DNA from 3 places in the Pantoea sp. Lij88 genome. Region 1 is predicted to be linked to each of the others. Evidence: predicted binding sites of a transcription regulator. Region 1 holds the regulator's gene; each other region holds the start of a gene.
What was found. Region 1 encodes CRP, which controls carbon source genes, mostly activating them, when cyclic AMP is high. Its sites were predicted from a motif close to ATGTGANNNNNNTCACAT; they were not measured.
Positions count from the first base shown of each region.

Region 2: PU624_RS22060 (PTS mannitol transporter subunit IICBA) is a predicted target of CRP. The motif match lies at 4,184-4,201, and genes of this name have one in related genera.
Region 3: PU624_RS19190 (iron-containing alcohol dehydrogenase) is a predicted target of CRP. The motif match lies at 3,169-3,186, and genes of this name have one in related genera.

Region 1 is NZ_CP118269.1:417,870-424,553, reverse strand. It holds gene PU624_RS05800 (LysE family translocator) at 1-308, opposite strand, end outside; gene PU624_RS05795 (hydrolase) at 366-1,382, shown strand; gene PU624_RS05790 (YheU family protein) at 1,387-1,605, shown strand; gene PU624_RS05785 (phosphoribulokinase) at 1,667-2,536, shown strand; gene PU624_RS05780 (OsmC family protein) at 3,169-3,573, opposite strand; gene crp (cAMP-activated global transcriptional regulator CRP) at 3,877-4,509, shown strand; gene PU624_RS05770 (YccS/YhfK family putative transporter) at 4,567-6,642, shown strand; gene argD (bifunctional acetylornithine/succinyldiaminopimelate transaminase) at 6,644-6,684, opposite strand, start outside.
Region 2 is NZ_CP118269.1:3,907,771-3,914,454, reverse strand. It holds gene PU624_RS22075 (YibL family ribosome-associated protein) at 1-149, opposite strand, end outside; gene mtlR (mannitol operon repressor MtlR) at 253-846, opposite strand; gene mtlD (mannitol-1-phosphate 5-dehydrogenase) at 863-2,011, opposite strand; gene PU624_RS22060 (PTS mannitol transporter subunit IICBA) at 2,108-4,042, opposite strand; gene PU624_RS22055 (DUF3053 domain-containing protein) at 4,476-5,192, opposite strand; gene PU624_RS22050 (gamma-glutamyltransferase family protein) at 5,397-6,684, opposite strand, start outside.
Region 3 is NZ_CP118269.1:3,257,396-3,264,079, reverse strand. It holds gene PU624_RS19200 (sodium:solute symporter family protein) at 1-934, opposite strand, end outside; gene PU624_RS19195 (dihydrodipicolinate synthase family protein) at 1,014-1,898, opposite strand; gene PU624_RS19190 (iron-containing alcohol dehydrogenase) at 1,910-3,058, opposite strand; gene dtnK (D-threonate kinase) at 3,246-4,505, shown strand; gene PU624_RS19180 (D-threonate 4-phosphate dehydrogenase) at 4,498-5,478, shown strand; gene PU624_RS19175 (DeoR/GlpR family DNA-binding transcription regulator) at 5,485-6,249, shown strand; gene speD (adenosylmethionine decarboxylase) at 6,342-6,684, opposite strand, start outside.

The DNA of each region.
Region 1 (6,684 bases):
GCCTGATCCGTTTCCAGCTTTTCATAGCTGGACGTCGCTATCTTCCACGCCAGCCAGAGCAGATAGAGACTACCGGCGATTTTCAGCACCAGATGCAGCGAAGGATAGAGCAGAATCAGACCGCCAACGCCAAAGGCCACCATCAGCAGCATCACCTGCATGCCGATCATGATGCCGATCATCAGCGGAAGGGTGCGCAGAAAGCCAAAATTAGCGCCCGAGGCGGTGAGTAACATATTATTGGGACCCGGCGTAATGGCCGCGACCCAAAGAAATCCCAACATTGATAAGAAAAGACTCAGTTCCATGGCAATCGGGTACTCCTTACCCTGCAAGAAAAAACTCATCGAAGCTAACAGTGTGATATGGAACAGACAAGCTTTTACCACATGAAATTTACCGGACCGGAAAACGAGCACTTCACGCCACCTCACAGTCTGCGTAACGCGCATCTGCAGACGATGCTGCCACGCCTGTTACGTCGCCACAGCGCGTTCGATCCTCACTGGCAGCGCCTCGATCTGCCGGATGGCGACTTCGTCGATCTCGCCTGGAGCGAAGATCCCCAGCGGGCGCAGCATAAACCGCGCGTCGTGCTATTTCATGGCCTGGAGGGCAGCTTTCACAGCCCCTATATTCATGGCCTGATGGACATCTGCCGCGCGCGCGGCTGGCTGGCCGTGGTGATGCATTTTCGCGGCTGCAGCGGCGAGCCTAACCGGCTCAATCGCATCTATCACTCCGGCGAAACCGAAGATGCCCGTTTCTTCCTGCACTGGCTGCGCACCCGCTGGGGCCACGTGCCCACCGCTGCCGTTGGTTTTTCGCTGGGTGGCAACATGCTGGGCTGTCTGCTGGGTCAGCAAGGCGTAGCCGCTGAGGTCGATGCGGCCGTGATTGTCTCCGCCCCGCTGCTGCTGGAACCGTGCAGCGTCAAACTGGAACGCGGCTTCTCGCGCTTCTATCAGTACTACCTGCTGGCGCAGCTCAAGAAAAACGCCCGCCGCAAACTGCACGCCTGGCCGGACACGCTGCCGGTCAATCTGGCGCAGCTCAAAGTGCTGCGGCGACTGCGCGATTTTGATGATGCGATTACGGCCCGCGCCCACGGTTTTGTCGATGCGGCCGATTACTATCATCGCGCCAGCGCCATGCCCTGGCTGAAGCACGCAGAGAAACCGCTGCTGATCATCCACGCGAAAGACGATCCCTTTATGAGTGATGAGGTGATCCCGCACAGCAGCCAATTATCTGCCACTATTACTTATCAACTGACACCCCACGGCGGCCACGTAGGTTTTGTCGGCGGGACGTTACGCCAGCCTGAAATGTGGCTGGAACAGCGCATCCCGCAGTGGATCGCCCCTTTTCTGGATAACTGATCTCGTGATTATTCCCTGGCAACAGGTCTCACCTGAGACCCTTGAAAATCTGATTGAAACCTTTGTGCTGCGCGAAGGCACAGACTACGGCGAGCAGGAACGCAGCCTGCTGGACAAGGTGGCTGATGTGCGACGTCAGCTGGAAACCGGCGAAGTCGTGCTGGTGTGGTCGGAACTGCATGAATCGGTCAATATCATGCCGCGCAAAGAATTTCGTGGCTGATGCACCCGGCACCATTTCATGATAACAATGCTCATCGCCCGACCTCACAGGGAGCTTTTCTATGTCTGCACGTCATCCCATTATCGCGGTGACCGGTTCCAGCGGCGCAGGAACCACCACCACCAGCCTCGCGTTTCGCAAAATCTTTCAGCAGCTCGATCTCCATGCGGCCGAGCTGGAAGGTGACAGTTTTCACCGTTTTACCCGCCCTGAAATGGATATGGCGATTCGTAAGGCGCGCGATTTAGGACGTCATGTCAGCTATTTCGGCCCGGAAGCCAATGACTTTGGTCTGCTGGAGCAGAGCTTTAAAGAGTATGGTCAAAGCGGACAGGGGCAGTCGCGTAAATATCTGCACACCTACGATGAAGCGGTGCCGTGGAATCAGGTGCCCGGCACCTTTACGCCCTGGCAGCCACTGCCGCAGAACACCGACATTCTTTTTTATGAAGGACTGCACGGCGGCGTGGTGACGGCGCAGCACAACGTCGCGGAACAGGTCGATCTGCTGGTTGGCGTGGTGCCGATTGTTAACCTGGAGTGGATTCAGAAGCTGGTGCGCGACACCGGCGAGCGCGGTCATTCACGCGAAGCGGTGATGGATTCCGTCGTGCGCTCGATGGAGGATTACATCAACTTCATCACGCCACAGTTCTCACGCACACACCTTAACTTTCAGCGCGTCCCGACCGTCGACACCTCAAACCCGTTCGCGGCCCGCGCCATTCCGTCACTGGATGAGAGCTTTGTAGTGATTCACTTTCAGGCGCTGGAAGATATCGACTTCCCCTATCTGCTGGCGATGCTGCAGGGATCGTTTATCTCGCACATTAATACGCTCGTCGTGCCCGGCGGCAAAATGGGTCTGGCGATGGAGTTGATCATGGGCCCGCTGGTAAAACGGCTGATGGAAGGTAAACGGATAGAGTAAGAGGTCAGCAAAAAACCCTCAGATAGCAGATGCCTTTCGCAAAATTTAAAACCGGCTTTTCTGCGGATAAAGGCTTACTGCTGAGCAGGCTGCAGGGAGCATACGCCTTTCGCAAAGACGCAAAACCGCCATCCCTGGCAGGCTCAGCGCGGGCGATTACGCACCTCATCCCTGAGGTGCGCCCGTACCGGGCCAACGCGTTGCGTTGTTCAAAAACGCTCCCGGCGTTTTTGTCCCTGGCCCGCTATGCTTTGCTACAGGCGTATGCTCCCTTCGCTTCACGTCCGGCAACCGCATCCGGTTTCAGTAAGGCCGCTACAAACAAAACCTGCATACAAAGAATCTGACAGCAACAGATAAGCTCAACACGCAGGGAACCGGGTCAGAAGAGGAAAGCGTCCCGCGCCTGGGACAAAAACGCCGGGAGCGTTTTTGAACAACGCAACGCGTTGGCCCGGCAACGGGCGCACCTCAGGGATGAGGTGCGTAATCGCGCGGGCCGAGCATGCCATGGATGGCGGTTTTTGTGTCTTTCCGATCTGACCCGGTTCTCTGCGCAGGCACAGTCTTAAAGCAACCTGCATCAGACACTAGAAGTGAAGTTAACAGGTCTGCGATGATCCCTGCGGCCATTACAGCTCAACCACTTCATAGCTATGCGTCATCGTCACACCTTTACCCAGCATGATGGCCACCGAGCAATATTTTTCAGCAGAAAGATCCACGGCGCGTGAGACCGCTTTATCCTGGAGCGCTTTACCACTCACGATAAAATGCAGGTTGATGTGCGTAAAGATTCGCGGCGCCTCTTCACGACGTTCTGAGGTCAGTTTTACTTCACAATCAGCCACATCATTGCGGCCTTTTTGCAGAATTGAAACCACATCAATCGCGCTGCATCCACCGGCCGCCATCAGCACCATCTCCATTGGGCTGGGCGCTTTATCACCCGAATTGCCATCCATCAGTATCTGGTGGCCGGATGAGGATTCTCCGAGGAATGTCAGCCCTTCTACCCATTTCACTCTTGCCTGCATGATTTTTGCTCCGGAATACGCTGTTTTGTCGCCAGAGTACGCTTTCGCCTGGTAAACAGCAATCCAGAGAAATCCGCCTGTAGCTGAAGCGAGACAACAGAAGACAGTCGGCAAAAGCTGTGCTACAAACAGTGCTGAAAATATTTTTCGTCACCCGATGACGAAGCCGGGAAGGATGATGCGCACTGCGCCTGATGCGGCCCGAATGATTTCCTGAAATGGAAACGCTTGAAGCTTTCACCGCCTGACAGGGAAAACTGCCCCCTGTATTTTGGGCACGATTACAACAGAGGATAATAGCGAATGGTTCTCGGCAAACCGCAAACAGACCCTACACTCGAATGGTTCCTGTCCCATTGCCATATTCACAAGTATCCATCCAAAAGTACGCTGATTCACCAAGGTGAAAAAGCTGAAACGCTTTACTACATCGTGAAAGGTTCCGTCGCGGTTCTGATTAAAGATGAAGAAGGCAAAGAGATGATTCTTTCCTACCTGAATCAGGGCGATTTCATTGGTGAGCTTGGCCTCTTCGAAGAAGGCCAGGAGCGCAGCGCCTGGGTACGTGCGAAAAGCGCGTGCGAAGTGGCGGAGATTTCTTACAAGAAATTCCGTCAGCTGATCCAGGTTAACCCCGACATCCTGATGCGACTCTCATCGCAGATGGCGCGTCGCCTGCAGGTCACGTCTGAAAAAGTGGGTAACCTCGCTTTCCTCGACGTCACCGGGCGCATTGCACAGACCCTGCTCAACCTGGCGAAACAGCCAGATGCCATGACGCATCCCGACGGCATGCAAATTAAAATCACTCGTCAGGAAATTGGCCAGATTGTTGGTTGTTCACGCGAAACCGTGGGCCGTATTTTGAAGATGCTGGAAGATCAGAACCTGATCTCCGCACACGGCAAAACCATCGTCGTTTACGGCACCCGTTAATTCCTGTCACCCACGGCGTGATGGCAACATCACGCCGTTATTGTTTGTGTTGGGCCGATGTGGCGTCGAATCATTTACCATCCTGAAGTTAACTACGCCTTGCGGCAAACGCTGGTGCTCTGTCTGCCGGTGGCGCTGGGCTGGCTGGCTGGCGACCTGCAAAAAGGTCTGCTGTTCTCCTTAGTGCCCGCCTGCTGCAACATCGCCGGTCTGGATACCCCGCATAAACGCTTCTTCAAACGTCTCATTGTTGGCGGCAGCCTGTTTGCCCTCGGCAGCTTTCTCATTCAGTGGCTCACCCTGCATGCTATCCCACTGCCGCTGATCCTCTTCGCCATGCCCCTGCTGCTCGGCGTCACCGGTGAAATCAGTCCGCTGCATGGCCGCCTGCTGCCCGGCACCCTTATCGCCGCTATCTTTACCCTCAGCCTGATTGGCCGCATGCCCATCTATGTCACCCCGCTGCTCTATATCGGCGGCACGCTCTGGTATGGGGTGTTTAACTGGTTCTGGTTCTGGCTGTGGAAAGAGCAGCCGATGCGCGAGAGCCTCAGCCTCATCTACCGCGAGCTGGCTAACTACTGCGACGCTAAATATACCCTGCTGACTCAGCTCACCGATCCGGAAAAGGCCCTGCCGCCGCTGCTGGCGCGTCAGCAGAAAGTGGTCGATCTGATCAACACCTGTTATCAGCAGATGCACATGCTGTCGGCCAGCCGCGATCACAGCCATAAGCGGCTGACGCGCGCCTTTCAGGTGGCGCTGGATCTGCAGGAGCACATCTCAGTCAGCCTGCATCGGCCGGAAGAGGTGCAGAAGCTGGTCGAACAGAGCCATGCCGAAGCGGTCATCCGCTGGAATGCCAAAACCATCTCGGCCCGGCTGCGGGTGCTGGCGGATAACATCCTTTATCACCAGCTACCCGATCGCTTTGCGATGGATAAACAGCTCGGCGCGCTGGAGAAGATCGCCCATCAGCATCCCGACAATCCGGTAGGTAACTTCTGCCTTTACCACTTCAACCGCATTGCGCGGGTCCTGCGCACCCAGAAACCCCTGTATCAGCGCGATCTGATGGCGGACCGCCAGCGCCGTCTGCCGCTGTTACCGGCGCTGCGCAGTTATCTCTCGTTTCGCTCGTCGGCGCTGCGCACGGCCGGTCGCTTTGCGGTCATGCTGATGCTGGGCAGCGCGCTGGCGCTGTTCTTCAACATCCCTAAGCCCTACTGGATCCTGATGACCATTATGTTCGTCAGCCAGAACGGCTACAGCGCCACCCGTGTCCGCATTCAGCACCGGGCGCTGGGCACCTTTGCCGGTCTGGTCATCGCGGCCGCCACGCTGCGCCTGGCCGTGCCGGAGTCGCTGGTGCTGATGATCATGCTGGCAATAACCTTTATCAGCTATCGCTTTACCCGCCAGTTCTATGGCTGGTCGATGATTGGCTTTACGGTCACGGCGGTTTACTCGCTGCAGTTGCTGTCGCTGAATGGCGCGCAGTTTCTGCTGCCGCGACTGATGGATACGCTGATGGGCTGTCTGATCGCCTTTGGCGGGATGCTGTGGCTGTGGCCGCAGTGGCAGAGCGGCTTACTGCGGCAGAATGCCCATGACGCGCTGGAAACCTATCAGGATGCGCTGCGGCTGTTGCTGGGCGACGAACAGTCACCCGAGAAACTGGCTTATCAGCGCGTGAAGGTGAATCAGGCTCACAATGCGCTGTTTAACTCACTCAATCAGGCGATGCAGGAACCGGCATTCAACGCCCGCTATCTGAGTGATATGCGGCTCTGGGTCACGCACAGCCAGTTTATTGTCGAGCATATCAATGCGATAACGATTCTGGCGCGCGAGCACACCATGCTGACGGCCTCACTGGCTGAACGCTATCTGCAATCCTGTGAAATCGCGCTGCAGCGGTGTCAGCAGCGGCTGGAATATGATGGTGAAAGCTCGCAGGTGAACCTGCTGGATGACCTGGAGAATATCACTGAGGGACCGATCACGGTGGTGGAGCAGCATGTGCGGCGCATTCTCGATCATCTGAGCGTGATGTACACCATTTCATCGCTGGCGTGGAACCAGCGACCGCAACATGGCCGCTGGCTGATCCGACGCTTACGTAAAAACTAAGTCAGCCGTTGAGCACTTTGCCGACGGCGGTGGCGAAGCGGC
Region 2 (6,684 bases), 450 kb from region 1:
TCGATCTCAATGACCAGCGCTTCTTTCTCTTTCAGCAACGCGCCCAGTTTCTCGACATCACCCGATTCCAGTAACTGCGGCTCTTTGCGGTTCAATGCGTCCAGCTTATCGCTGAGAAGTTTGATTTCGTTCTTTTCTTGCTCTTTCATGACAACAACTCGTTGAGGAAAACAGGCCAAGGATACACCAAATCTGGCGCATATTCCCGCTCAGGTTAAGACGAAAAAGGCGCCGCGAGGGCGCCTGACTGGATTAGCTGCCCGGCTTTTTAAACGCCTGCTTCATACTGATGCGGGCGATCAGCTCGGTGAGCGACAGGACCATGGTGGATCGCACCATCTGCAGATAACGCTGCTGCTGCATGCTGCGCAGCTCGGCATCTTCGGTGTGAAACACCGGCGCGGGCGGCCAGGCGGTGACGCAGTGGAGCTCACCAAACGGACCAAGGATCTCATCGTCAGTAAAACGATACTCGCCGTGGTCGTGATTCAGCTCTTCGCGCAGCGCCAGCAGCAGCTCACCATCTTCATATTCGTGGCGGCTGATCACGCCAAGTCCGTAAATCAGCTTCAGGCGAACCGAGAGTTCGCCCAAGGGACCATTGCCCAGTAACAGCGGCTCTACGGCATATTTCACCGCATAGTCATCTTTACGGAACACCTGCAGCACCAGCAGATTGACGGCTTCAGCCAATAGCTCAACGGCGGCGATCAGAAAGCTTCTCACCGAACGACCGGCGTTCAGGCGCTCCAGCACCCGGTTCTCAAAAGCCTGCTTCTCTTCCATTATTGCCTGCATGGGTTCTATACCGCCGTTGGGCGCAGGCGAAATGCGCCCGGCTTGCATCACTGACACGCGCGCATTATGCCATAGCGTGCCAGGCGCTCACCACAGAAGCCACGACTTCGCTGTCGGCATCCAGCCCTGAAATCTCAGCCAGCGTCGCCTGTGGGCCTTTTTCTGCCAGCAGCGCGGCCAGCTCCTGCGCCTGTGGATCCTGATCGCTGCGATAGTGCATCGCGGCGGCAATCCCCTGCACCAGGCTGGCGTGCGGTAAACCATATTCCAGCGTGCCCAGCGTCGGCTTGATCAGGCGATCGCCCGCGCTGAGTTTACGCAGCGGCTGGCGGCCTACGCGCTCAACATCATCTTTCAGATACGGATTTTCAAACCGACCCAGAATCTTCCGGATGTAGGCCGCATGCTTCTCCGCGTCAAAACCGTAACGCTTAATCAGCACCGCACCGCTCTCTTCCATCGCGCCTTTGACCACGGCCCGGATTTTTTCATCGAGGATCGCGTCACGGATGGTCTGGTGACCGGCCAGCTGGCCGAGGTAGGCGGTAATCGCATGACCGGTGTTCAGGGTGAAGAGTTTACGCTCCACAAACGCCATCAGGTTATCGGTCAGCTCCATGCCCGGAATGGTCGGCAGATCGCCTTTAAACTGGGTTTTATCGACGATCCATTCGCTGAAGGTCTCAACGGTCACTTCCAGTGGATCGGTACTGCCCGCTTCAGAGGGGGGCACGATGCGATCGACAGCAGAATCCACAAAGCCGACATGCTGCTCCAGCCAGGCGTGATACTGCGCCGGCAGCGCCTTCAGCACATGCTGTTTCAGCTGGCTGGTGCCGCGCACCATGTTCTCGCAGGCGATGATATTTAACGGACGGGTGTTGCCGTCGTCGCTGCGTTTTGCCAGACCTTTAGCCACACTGCCGGCAATACGCTCCAGAATCTGCGGACCTACAGCGGTAGTGACCAGATCGACTTCAGAGACCAGGGTGATGATCTCATCGCTGGTGCTGTTGACTGCACTGACGCCTTTAACGGTTTCTACTTTGGCCTGCTCGCCAACCACATGAACGGGATACTCATGACGCGCGTTCAGTGCATCCAGCACCGTCTGATTCACATCAGCAAAAACCAGTTCGATACCTGCATCAGCCAGTAATTTGCCGATAAAGCCGCGACCAATGTTTCCTGCTCCGAAATGTAACGCTTTCATAATTTTTGACCCATATCAAATGACGATGGGGCGGGCAAACCCGCCCCAGGAAATCGGGACGGGCATGACCGCCCCAGGGAAAATAATTGCTCTAAATTACGCGATTGCAGGCTTACCTGACAGCAGGTCCAGCACTTCCTGCACGCTGGTGGTGTTCGCCAGCTTCTCAATCACGCTGTCATCATCCAGCGCATTGGTCAGGCTGGTGATCACCTGGATGTGCTCGTTGTTACGGGCAGCAATACCAATTACCAGGCGCGCGACGTCGTCAGGCTCTTCGCCGAACAGGACGCCTGCCGGATACTGACAGAACACTACGCCGGTTTTCAGCACGCGATCTTTCGCTTCGACCGTGCCGTGCGGCACCGCAATCGACTCACCGAGGTAGGTCGGCGTCAGCTTTTCACGCGCCAGCATCGCTTCAACATATTCAGGCTCGACGTAACCGCCTTTCACCAGCTGTTCACCGGCAAAGCGAATCGCCTGCTCTTTGTTGCTGGCGGTCAGGCCGAGGAAGACGTTATCCGCACCCAGTTTAAACAGGTGGGCGTTGCCTTCATCGTAGCTGTCAGAGAGCGCAGTGTTCACCGTTTCACGATGCACATCACTGCGGTTCGCCGCCACCAGACGTTCGGTCAGGGTGCTGTAGAGCGCGCTGTCGAGGAAGTTGTTCAGCGAGATATGCTGTGCATGCGGGGCCTGGCGAATAGCACGTTCGGTCAGGTCGCGATGGGTGATCACCAGATCAACATCACCCGGCAGGGCGTTGATCGCGGTGTTGGTGACCGACACATTGCTCAGACCGGCATCCTGCACTTTCTTACGCAGTACGCCTGCACCCATGGCGCTGGAACCCATACCGGCATCACAGGCGACGATGATTTTACGCACGTGGTGCAGTTCGACGCTCATGGCATCGCTGGCAATGGCTGCGCCCGCCACGTTCTGGCCTTTAGACTGCGCTTTCATCTCGTGCATGCGCTGGGTCGCGGCTTCGATATCGTCATCTTCTTTGACTTTACTGGTTTTCAGCAGGATAGCGGAAACCACGAAGGAGACGGCGAAGGCGGCGGCGATAGCAGCGATGTTCGCGAAGTAGGCACCTTTTGGCGTCATTGCCAGCACGGCCAGGATTGAACCCGGTGAGGCAGGAGAGACCAGGCCACCGTTCAGTACGGTCAGCGTGAAGACGCCGGTCATACCGCCCAGGATCACCGCCAGCAGCAGGCGAGGGGCCATCAGCACATACGGGAAGTAGATCTCATGGATGCCGCCGAGGAAGTGGATAATTGCCGCACCGCCCGCAGACTGTTTAGCACTGCCACGACCAAAGAACATGTAGGCCATCAGCACGCCCATACCCGGACCCGGGTTGGCTTCGATCAGGAAGAAGATCGACTTGCCGGCTTCACTCGCCTGCTGGATGCCCAGTGGTGAGAAGATACCGTGGTTAATGGCGTTGTTCAGGAACAGGATTTTTGCCGGTTCAACGAAGATGGAGGTCAGCGGCAGCAGGTTGTTCTGCACCATCAGATTCACGCCTGCGGCGAGAATGTGAGACAGACCTTCAACCAGCGGACCGATCGCCAGGAACGCCAGCAGCGCCAGGATCATCCCGATAATACCGGCCGAGAAGTTGTTAACCAGCATCTCGAAGCCGCTTTTGATTTTGCCGTCAATCGCCCGGTCGAACGACTTAATTGCCCAGCCGCCCAGCGGACCGGCAATCATCGCACCGAGGAACATCGGCATATCTGCACCGACAATCACACCCATGGTCGTAATCGCACCGACCACGCCGCCGCGATCGCCGCCCACCAGACGCCCACCGGTGAAACCGATCAGCAGTGGCAGCAGGTAAGTGATCATCGGCGCAACGAGTTTGGCCAGCGTTTCGTTAGGGATCCAGCCAGTTGGAATAAACAGCGCGGTGATGATACCCCAGGCGATAAACGCCCCGATGTTTGGCATCACCATATTACTCAGAAAGCGACCAAAGCTCTGTACTTTGACCTTCACTGATGAGGACATAAACCCACCCCTTATTGAGACGCGCTTCAATAGGAGAGCGCGCTTGTTTTTGTTTAGCCACCCCGACGCATAGCCGGTGGTATTACTGTATGCACGCGGACTCTATCACGCGAATTTGACACTGCGTAGCGCACGGAATAAGTGTGATCTATATCACTCATTCAGGGTGGTGGCAGGGGTGGTTAGCGTGACTCGGATCACATTTTAACAGGCGTAAGGGATTGTTTTGCCGGTTTTTTAATCGGGGTGGCCGGTGATCTGTGAGATGAATCACACTTAGCGGCGGGGGATTTGTTATATAAATGTGACTTAGATCACAAACTATTTTTGGTCGAAAATGCGCCAGATCACACTTCATTTAGCGGGGGATTAACAGAGCCAAAAAAAAGCAGAAGAGACGGGCAGACGATCAACGCCTGCCCGGAAAGCGGGTTTACTGCAGACCACCCTGAACGGCAGCCTGTGCCTGAGGAAGCGCCTGCGAATTGGCGGATAAGGTGCTCATCAGCGCGTTATATTGCGAAGCCTGATCCTGCGTCGGGAACTGCACGCCGCCATCATTGAAGCTGACACGGGTTCCCTGGGTTTGCAGGAAATCACCAGCCTGCACAGCACCCTGGCTCAGCGCCTGAAGTTTTGGCAGCAGCGGAATCAGCTGATTGGCGGGCACCGTCACCACTTTGTTGTAGGCGGTGTCATAGACTTTTTTCAGATCATCCGACTGCTTAAGGGCTGCTTTGCTGCTGTCAGCCTGCATTTTTGCGCTTTCAATCTGCTGGGTGACGATCACCAGCGCGCTGTTGGCCTGACGCAGGGAGTCGCGACGAGTGAGATAATCCTGCGGAACGCGAATGGCAGAAAGCTCATCCACCACCGGGCGCATGCCCTGTTCAACCGCTTTGTTCGCCTGCTGCGAGAAGCCATACATAATGGCGTAATCGCTGGCGAAGTTACCAAAGCTCTGCTTCTGGTTTTCGCTGAGGCTGGGCAGATGCTCGCCGCTGCGCATCACGGTATTCTGGAGAAAATCGATAAATGCTTTGCGCTGCTCGCCTTCTTTATCACCACATGCGGTGAGTTGCAGCACGATCAGCGCGCCAGCGAGCATAATGCCGCCACGTGCCATAAGGCGTGTAAGTCCTGAAGCCATTGGGTCAACTCCTGTCGGTGAAACTGTCTGATGTCCAGGTAGGAATGGCCTAAAGAATAGAACAAACCGGAGTCACGGCACAATGTGAAACCACCTGTGAAACAGATGCTTTCTTAAACCCCGGTTACACAACGGGATCGCCTGCGCGTCAGCGCGCGTACCTGAACGTCATGTTTAGCAGCCTGACGCTCAAACGCGGCAGCCTTAAAACACCACCGCCTGACCATCTTTACGACTCTCACTGGCTGCAATATAGAAGCCCTGCGGATCGCGCACTATCGCCTGCGCGCCACCAAAGTTGTAATTGCTCAGGGGATCTTCCAGTACCACATTGTGACCCATGCGGCGCAGTGTGCTCAGGGTATTACGGTCGAGTGTCGATTCAAACACCACCTCGCGGCCCTGCACTACGCGCCAGCGCGGCGCATCTATGGCGGCCTGCGGATTCTGCCGGTGCAGCATAATCCGCAGCGCCAGCTGGACATGTCCCTGCGCCTGCATCGGGCCGCCCATCACGCCAAACGCCATCAGCGGCTGACCCTGCTCATCCAGCGCAAAGGCCGGGATGATGGTGTGGAAAGGGCGCTTACCGCCCGCGACGACGTTAGGATGGTCCGGATCGAGTGAAAAGCCCGCGCCGCGATTCTGCAGGCTGATGCCGGTGTCGGGAACCACTACGCCGGAGCCAAATCCCATGTAGTTAGACTGGATGAACGAGACCATCATGCCGCTGGCATCAGCCGTCGCGACATACACCGTGCCGCTCTGCTGCGGTGAGCCAAAGCGGAAATCTCCCGCCCGGTCAGGGTCAATTAAGGCTGCCCGCTGGCGGATATAGTCTTTGCTCAGCAGGAATTCCGCCGGAAATTCGAGGTGATCTTCATCGGTGACGTAACGGTCCAGATCGACCAGCGCCAGTTTCATTGCCTCGATGGAGAGATGCAGCCACTGCGGTGAATCGGGCGCATAACGGTTGATCTCCCACGCTTCCAGAATGCCGAGTGCAATTAAGGTCGCAATGCCCTGACCGTTAGGCGGCAACTCCTGCACCGATCCCCCGGCAAACGGATGTGACAGCAGGGTCACCCAGTCGGCACGATGGTTTTTCAAATCCTCCAGCGTCAGGGCCGCGCCATGTTCACGGGCGAAGGCCGCCATCTTCTGCGCCAGTGCGCCGCGATAAAAACTTTCGCCCTCCGTCTCAGCGATCTCCTGCAGGGTGCGGGCCTGAGCCGGATTGCGAAACAGCTCACCTGTGCGGGGCGGACGGCCCTGCGGTGCAAAGCAGTCTGTGAAACCTGGCTGATCCTGCAGCTTGTCATAGCCGCGCTGCCACAACTGACCAATTAGCGGTGATACCGGAAAACCGTCCCGCGCATAGTCAATCGCCGGTTGCGCCAGGGTGGTCAGCGGTAAGGTCCCGAAGCGCTTCGCCAGAGTGACCCATGCTGAGACGGCGCCTGGCACCGTAACGGATTCCCAGCCGGTTTCA
Region 3 (6,684 bases), 1.1 Mb from region 1:
TGCCCGCCAGCCACGGTGACATATCCTGCAGAAACACTGGCAGCGCATAGAGGCTCTTGATATCCGGATGCGCAAACTTCGCCGCCACGCCAATCAGCGCCATCGCCAGACCGATTGGCAGGCAGAAGATGAAAGCGACCCAGGTAGCGCGCTTCGCTGATTTCACATCTTTGGTGGAGGAGATCGCCTGGATCACAAACTGCGTACAGAAGATCGATCCCACGGTGCCGATCAGCCAGGCCACAATGGTACTGGCCCCAACGTGCCCATCCCAGGTCCAGTAGAACGCGGGCATTTTCTCCATCATCGGGGCGACGCCGCCGGTCATCTTCAGCGCCACATAGAGGATAATCAGGATCCCCATATACTTGATGGCGCTGTGCAGCAGCGTAACCCAGGCCACGCCTTTCATGCCGCCAAAGGCAAAGTAGAAGGTGCTCACCACCGCAGTGATAAAGGCGGCCTGAGTCAGGTCGATCTTCAGCACGGTGGAGATCGCCGCCGCGCCGCTGATGTAGTTACCGACGTTCACCAGCAGCAGCGCATAGATCATGATCAGCGAGATAATGTTTTTGGTTGAGCTGCCATATTTCTCGGCGATAGCACCGGAGATCGTGATCTTTCCGGTGTTATAGATGCGTTTGACCAGAATCAGGCCAAACAGCGGAAAACCAATCGCCGCGCCAATCACAGACCATGACGCGGCGAAGCCATCTTCAAAAGCCGCCTGCGCGGTGCCGATGGTCGATTTTGCCCCGATATATTCAGACATCAGCATAATGCCGACGATAAAGGCGGGCATGGCGCGAGAGCCTTCCATAAAGTCGCCGCTGGTTTTACTGCGTAACCGCCAGGTCAGCCAGGTGGTGAACAGGATATAGGCGACCACCATGCCGACGATCAGTAAGGTACTCTCAGTTGAAAATGCTTTCATCATGACCTCGATTGTTCTGGCAGATGGCGACCATCAGGTTCGTTCTCATCTGACCGGTAGGGTGCAAAGGCGATGGACGTTATTGCAGATAGTGGTTCACGATTTGTCGGATCTGCTGCTGCTCTTCAGCGCTGAACTGCACGGCATAGCGGCTTTCACCCACCTCAAAGCCCTGCAGGCTGACCGCTTTTTTTACGGCGGCCGGTGAGAAGCCGATGCTGTACAGCGCGGTACGCAGGCCGGTGACGTTCTCCTGAGCCTGATGCGAACCGGCAATATCGCCGGCACTGAAGCGTGCCCAGATGGCGTTAATCGCCGCGGGTGCCACGTTTGCCAGCCCGGAAATAGAGGCGGGGCAGCCATCAACGAATCCCTGATGAATCAGTGAATCCGGGCCGTTGAGCACATCAAAGCCCTCACAGTCGGCGGTGGCCTGCAGAAAACCGCTCAGACTTTCATAGCTGCCCGCTGAATCTTTGATGCCGATGATGTTCGGGTGCGCAGCCAGCGTACGGACAGTCTCTGGCTGCAGCGTATTGCCGGTGCGCGCCGGAATGTTGTAGAGGAACAGCGGCACCGACAGCGCGTCGGCCACGCGCTGATAGTGGTCGATCAGCTCCTGCTGCTTCAGCGGAACGAACCACGGCGTGATCGCTGAGACGGCATCCACGCCAAGGCGGGCAATTTGTTTGCCGAGCCGGATCGTTTCACGGGTCGAGATCTCCCCGATATGTGCCACTACCGGTGCCTGGCCGTTGACCTCATCGACGCAGGTGGTGGTGACCGCGATCTTCTCCTGCTCGTTCAGCACAAAAAATTCGCCGTTGGTGCCGCCACAGAAGATGCCGTTTCCGGCATTGATCTGGCGTCTGACCTGCTCACGTTGCCTCACCGGATCAAAGGCACCTTCACGGTCAAAGGGGGTGACGATGGCGGTCAGTACGCCGTTTATTTTCTTATTCATGACAATCCTCATTACGCCTGGCAGGAAGGGAACAGCGTCAGGTAGACGGCGCGCACATCGTCGGCGGTGACCGCCATCGGCACGTTTTTCATCAGACGCTGAACGTCGAGTGCGGCTTCTACTAACCCGGGAAGCTGATTCGGGCCGATGCCCAGCGCTTCCAGGCTGGCAGGCAGTTGCAGTCGTGCCACCAGCGCGGTGAAGTAGTCAACCAGCGCGTGTGATTTCTCGTCATCGTTCAGACGAAGGTCGGCATCGGGCAGCAGGTCATAGGCCTGAGCAAATTTGCTCACGGCGGCCGGACGGACAAAGCGCATGCAGGGGGCCAGCAGAATGGCGTTGGCGACGCCGTGTGGCAGGTGATATTTGCCACCGAGTGGATATGAGAGGGCATGCACCAGATGCGTACCCGCGTGAGCAATAGACGCGCCGCCATAGTAAGAGGCCCAGAGCATCTCCAGCCGCGCCTGCAAATTCCCGGGTTCGCGCAGGGTGGTTTCGAGATTAGCGAACAGCTTCTTCATCCCAATCAGCGCATAGTTGTCGCTGACCGGATTGGCCACGTTGGCGGTGAAGCACTCAATCAGATGGCAAAGCGCATCAATACCGGTCGAGGAGGCGATGTGTGGCGGCATGCTGGTGGTGAGTTCCGGCACCAGCGCCACCACATCGGGCAGCATCACCGGTGAAATAATGCCGACTTTGGTCTCTTTCTCCGGGATCGCCAGAATCGCATTCGGCGTCGCTTCCGAGCCGGTGCCGGCAGTGGTGGGAATTAACATTGAGCGGGTGCGGCGCGCCGGTTTTTCGCCAGCCAGCAGTGCGTCCAGCGTCGGTGCTCCATCCATGCACAGCACTGACAGCAGCTTCGCTACATCCAGCACGCTGCCACCGCCGATGCCAATCACCATGTCGGCCTGGCCCTGGGAGAGCGCTGAGATAATCGCGGCTACGTCATGCTGGCTGGGCTCAGGGGGAACGCTGTTTACCAGGCTGATGCGCGGAATCCGATCCCGCAGCTGACCCATCAGCGCCTGTACCGCCGGAATCGCCTCAATGTTCCGGTCCGTAACCACCACCGCCGTGGATACTCCCTCCAGCAGATAGCGCATGTCGTTTAACGCCTGATATCCGCTGATCACCGTGCTGTTAATGTTCATTTCATACCCTTATTTCTGTCATGTCTGAGTAAATGATTAATTTTGCTCAGCGCAATGCGAAGTCAGTCACTCTCTGTGGCTAGTTTTATAAGGCATATCGATTTCGATTAATTTGAACTTGCTCACATATAATCAATCATGATTGAATATAATCAAATGCAGCGGCAATAGCCTGACAGGAGTGAGGATGGGCTCATCAATATGGAAAACCCCGGTGCTGGTCATCGCCGATGACTTTACCGGTGCCAACGATGCAGGTAGCGGACTGGCACAGGCTGGCGCCCGTGTACATGTGCTGTTCGGCACCGGAGCATCACTGCCAGACGAAGCCGCGGATGTGCTGGTGATCAGCACCGACAGCCGGGCCGTCAGCGCCAGCCTGGCCGCAGAGCGCGTCACTCAGGTGGTGCAGCACTATGCGGAACAGCTTCAGCAGGGCTGGCTGTTTAAAAAGATCGACTCCACGCTGCGCGGCAACGTCGGCGCTGAAACGGTGGCTGCGCTTCGCGCCAGCGGCAAAAAAATGGCGCTGGTGGCACCGGCCGTACCGCGGCTGGGCCGCACCACACGTGACGGCAAGGTGTGGGTCGATCAGCGCTTACTGACGGACACCGAATTTGCCAGCGATCCCAAAACCCCGATCCGCAGTGCCCGCATCCTCGATCAGATGCAGATCGACGGCACGGAGATCGATCTCGCGACGCTGCGCAGCGATCGGCTTGATGCGGTATTAGCGGCGGCGCAGGGCGTGGTGGCGGTGGATGCTGAAACGGAAGACGACCTGGCACGACTGATCGCGGCTGCGTCGCGTCTGAGCGAGACGCCCCTGCTGGTGGGCGCTGCCGGGTTAAGCGATGCGCTGGGTGCTGCACTCTCCGTTTACCCCGCGCGGCCTGTGCTGGCGGTGGTGGGATCGATGAGCCATCAGGCAGAGCAGCAGATCGCCGCGCTGCGTCATTACCGCGCCGTTGAGATAGTGGATGTCGATATCCGTCAGCTGTTTCAGCAGCCCGCCTGGCCCGACCGGAGTCGCTGGATCGAACAGGCGACCACCGCACTGCGTGCCGGTCGCCACACGGTGATCCGCACCTGCCAGCATGCATTCCAGCGACACGAGATCGAAAATCTCTGCCAGCAATACAGCGTGACGCGCCAGCAGCTGGGCGAGGCGATCTGTCAGCTGCTGGGCGAAATGGCCTTCAGCCTGTGCCGGGCGCAGCTGCCGCATGCGCTCTATCTGTCGGGAGGCGACGTGGCGATTGCCGTCGCGCAGGCACTCGGGGCCAGCGGTTTTAAAATTCAGGGTCTGGTGGCGGGCTGTGTGCCGCACGGGGTTCTGCTTAACAGTGAATTTACTCTGCCGGTGATGACCAAAGCGGGTGGCTTTGGTGATGAAAATACCCTGGTAGCAGCCATTGGTTTTATTGAGGAGAAGTCGAGTGAGTAAAATTATTGCGATCACCATGGGCGATCCGGCGGGAATCAGCCCGGAAATCATCATCAAATCACTCTCTGAAGGTGAGCTGAATGGCATTCCTGCCGTGGTGATTGGCTGTGCCAGTACACTGCGCCGCATTATGGCGATGAACATTACGCCACAGGCCGAGCTGCGGGTGCTGGACCGGGTACAGGATGCGCGGTTTGCGCCGGGCATCATCAACGTCATTGATGAGCCGCTGGCCGATCCCGATGCGCTGAAACCTGGCGTCGTGCAGAAAGAGGCAGGAGATCTGGCGTGGCGCTGCGTGAAGCGTGCCACCGGACTGGCGCTGGCGGGCGAGGTACATGCTATTGCTACCGCGCCGCTGAACAAAGAGGCGATGCATGCGGCGGGCCATCTCTATCCGGGTCACACCGAACTGCTGGCGCACCTTACCGACACCAAAGATTACGCCATGGTGCTCTACACCGATAAGCTGAAAGTCATTCATGTCACGACGCATATTGCGCTGCGTAAGTTCCTCGACACGCTGAATCAGACACGCATCAAAACCGTGATTGGTATGGCGGACACCTTCCTGCGTCGTGTGGGTTACCGCGCCCCGCGTATTGCCGTGGCGGGCGTCAATCCGCATGCCGGTGAGAACGGGCTGTTTGGCGATGAGGAGATCACCACCGTTGCCCCGGCGATTGAGGCGATGAAAGCGCAGGGGATTGATGTCTCCGGGCCTTGCCCGCCGGACACGGTGTTCCTGCAGTGCCAGGATGGACGCTATGACATGGTGGTGGCGATGTACCACGATCAGGGGCACATCCCGCTTAAACTGCTGGGCTTCTATGATGGGGTGAACATCACCGCAGGCCTGCCATTTATCCGCACCTCGGCTGACCACGGCACGGCATTTGATATCGCCTGGACAGGTAAAGCGAAGTCTGACAGCATGGCGATCTCTATTAAACTCGCGATGCAGCTCGCATAGGGAAATATGAAGGGACAGAGCCGTCTTGACCAGATTATGGATTACCTGAAAAGCCATAATCTGGTGACTGTTGAGCAACTGGTCAGTGCGATTTCCGCCTCACCCGCCACGATTCGACGTGATTTAATTAAGCTGGATAAAGAGGGCGTGATCAGCCGCAGTCATGGCGGCGTTACCCTGAATCGTTTTATTCCTGCCCAGCCAACCACACTGGAGAAAATGCAGCGTAACCTGGCCGAGAAGCAGGCGATCGCGGAATGCGCCGCCAGCTTTGTCCGGTCGGGAGATGCGGTGGTGCTGGATGCAGGCACCACCATGCTGGAGCTGGCGCGTCAGCTCACCCATCTGCCGCTGCGTGTGATTACCGCCGACCTGCACATTGCGCTGTTTCTGTCTGAATTTAAGCAGATTGAAGTGACAATTATTGGCGGCCGGATCGACGACTCCAGTCAGTCCTGTGTGGGCGAACATGGACGCCGGTTGCTGCGCAGCATCAATCCCGATATCGCGTTTGTCAGCTGTAACTCCTGGAGCCTTGAGCGCGGTATTACCACGCCGACCGAGGAGAAAGCCGGGCTGAAACACGATTTGCTGGCCAATGCCGCACGTCGGGTGTTGCTGGCGGACAGCAGCAAATATGGTTCCTGGTCGCTGTTCTGCGCCTCACCGGTGGATGATCTGACCGATATAGTCACCGACAGTCGGTTAAATGAAGATGTCTGCCGCACGCTGCGCGAGCGTGGCATTACGCTTGCGCTGACTTCCGCCTGAACAGAACGCGCCCTCTTTTCAGCACAGTGTAAAACCGGCGGGGGGAAACAAGGGGATGAGACGCGCAGGCTTTAACGCTGCGCGCCTGATACTCAGAGGGTCTTCAGGCCCACTGAGGGAATATTTCTGCCGTAGTAGATCTCACGCATCTCTTTCCACAGCAGGTCAGTAATACGCTTGTGCTCCTGCGGGCTCAGATCTTCCGGGCGGGTGTTAAACAGGTAGTGTTTAAGGTCGAACTCTTTCAGCAACATCTTGGTATGGAAGATGTTTTCCTGATAAACATTCACATCCACCATGTCATACATCGCTTTCATATCGTCAGACATGAAGTTCTGAATCGAATTGATCTCGTGATCGATAAAGTGCTTCATCCCTTTCACGTCGCGGGTAAAACCGCGCACCCGGTAATCGACGGTGACAATGTCAGACTCC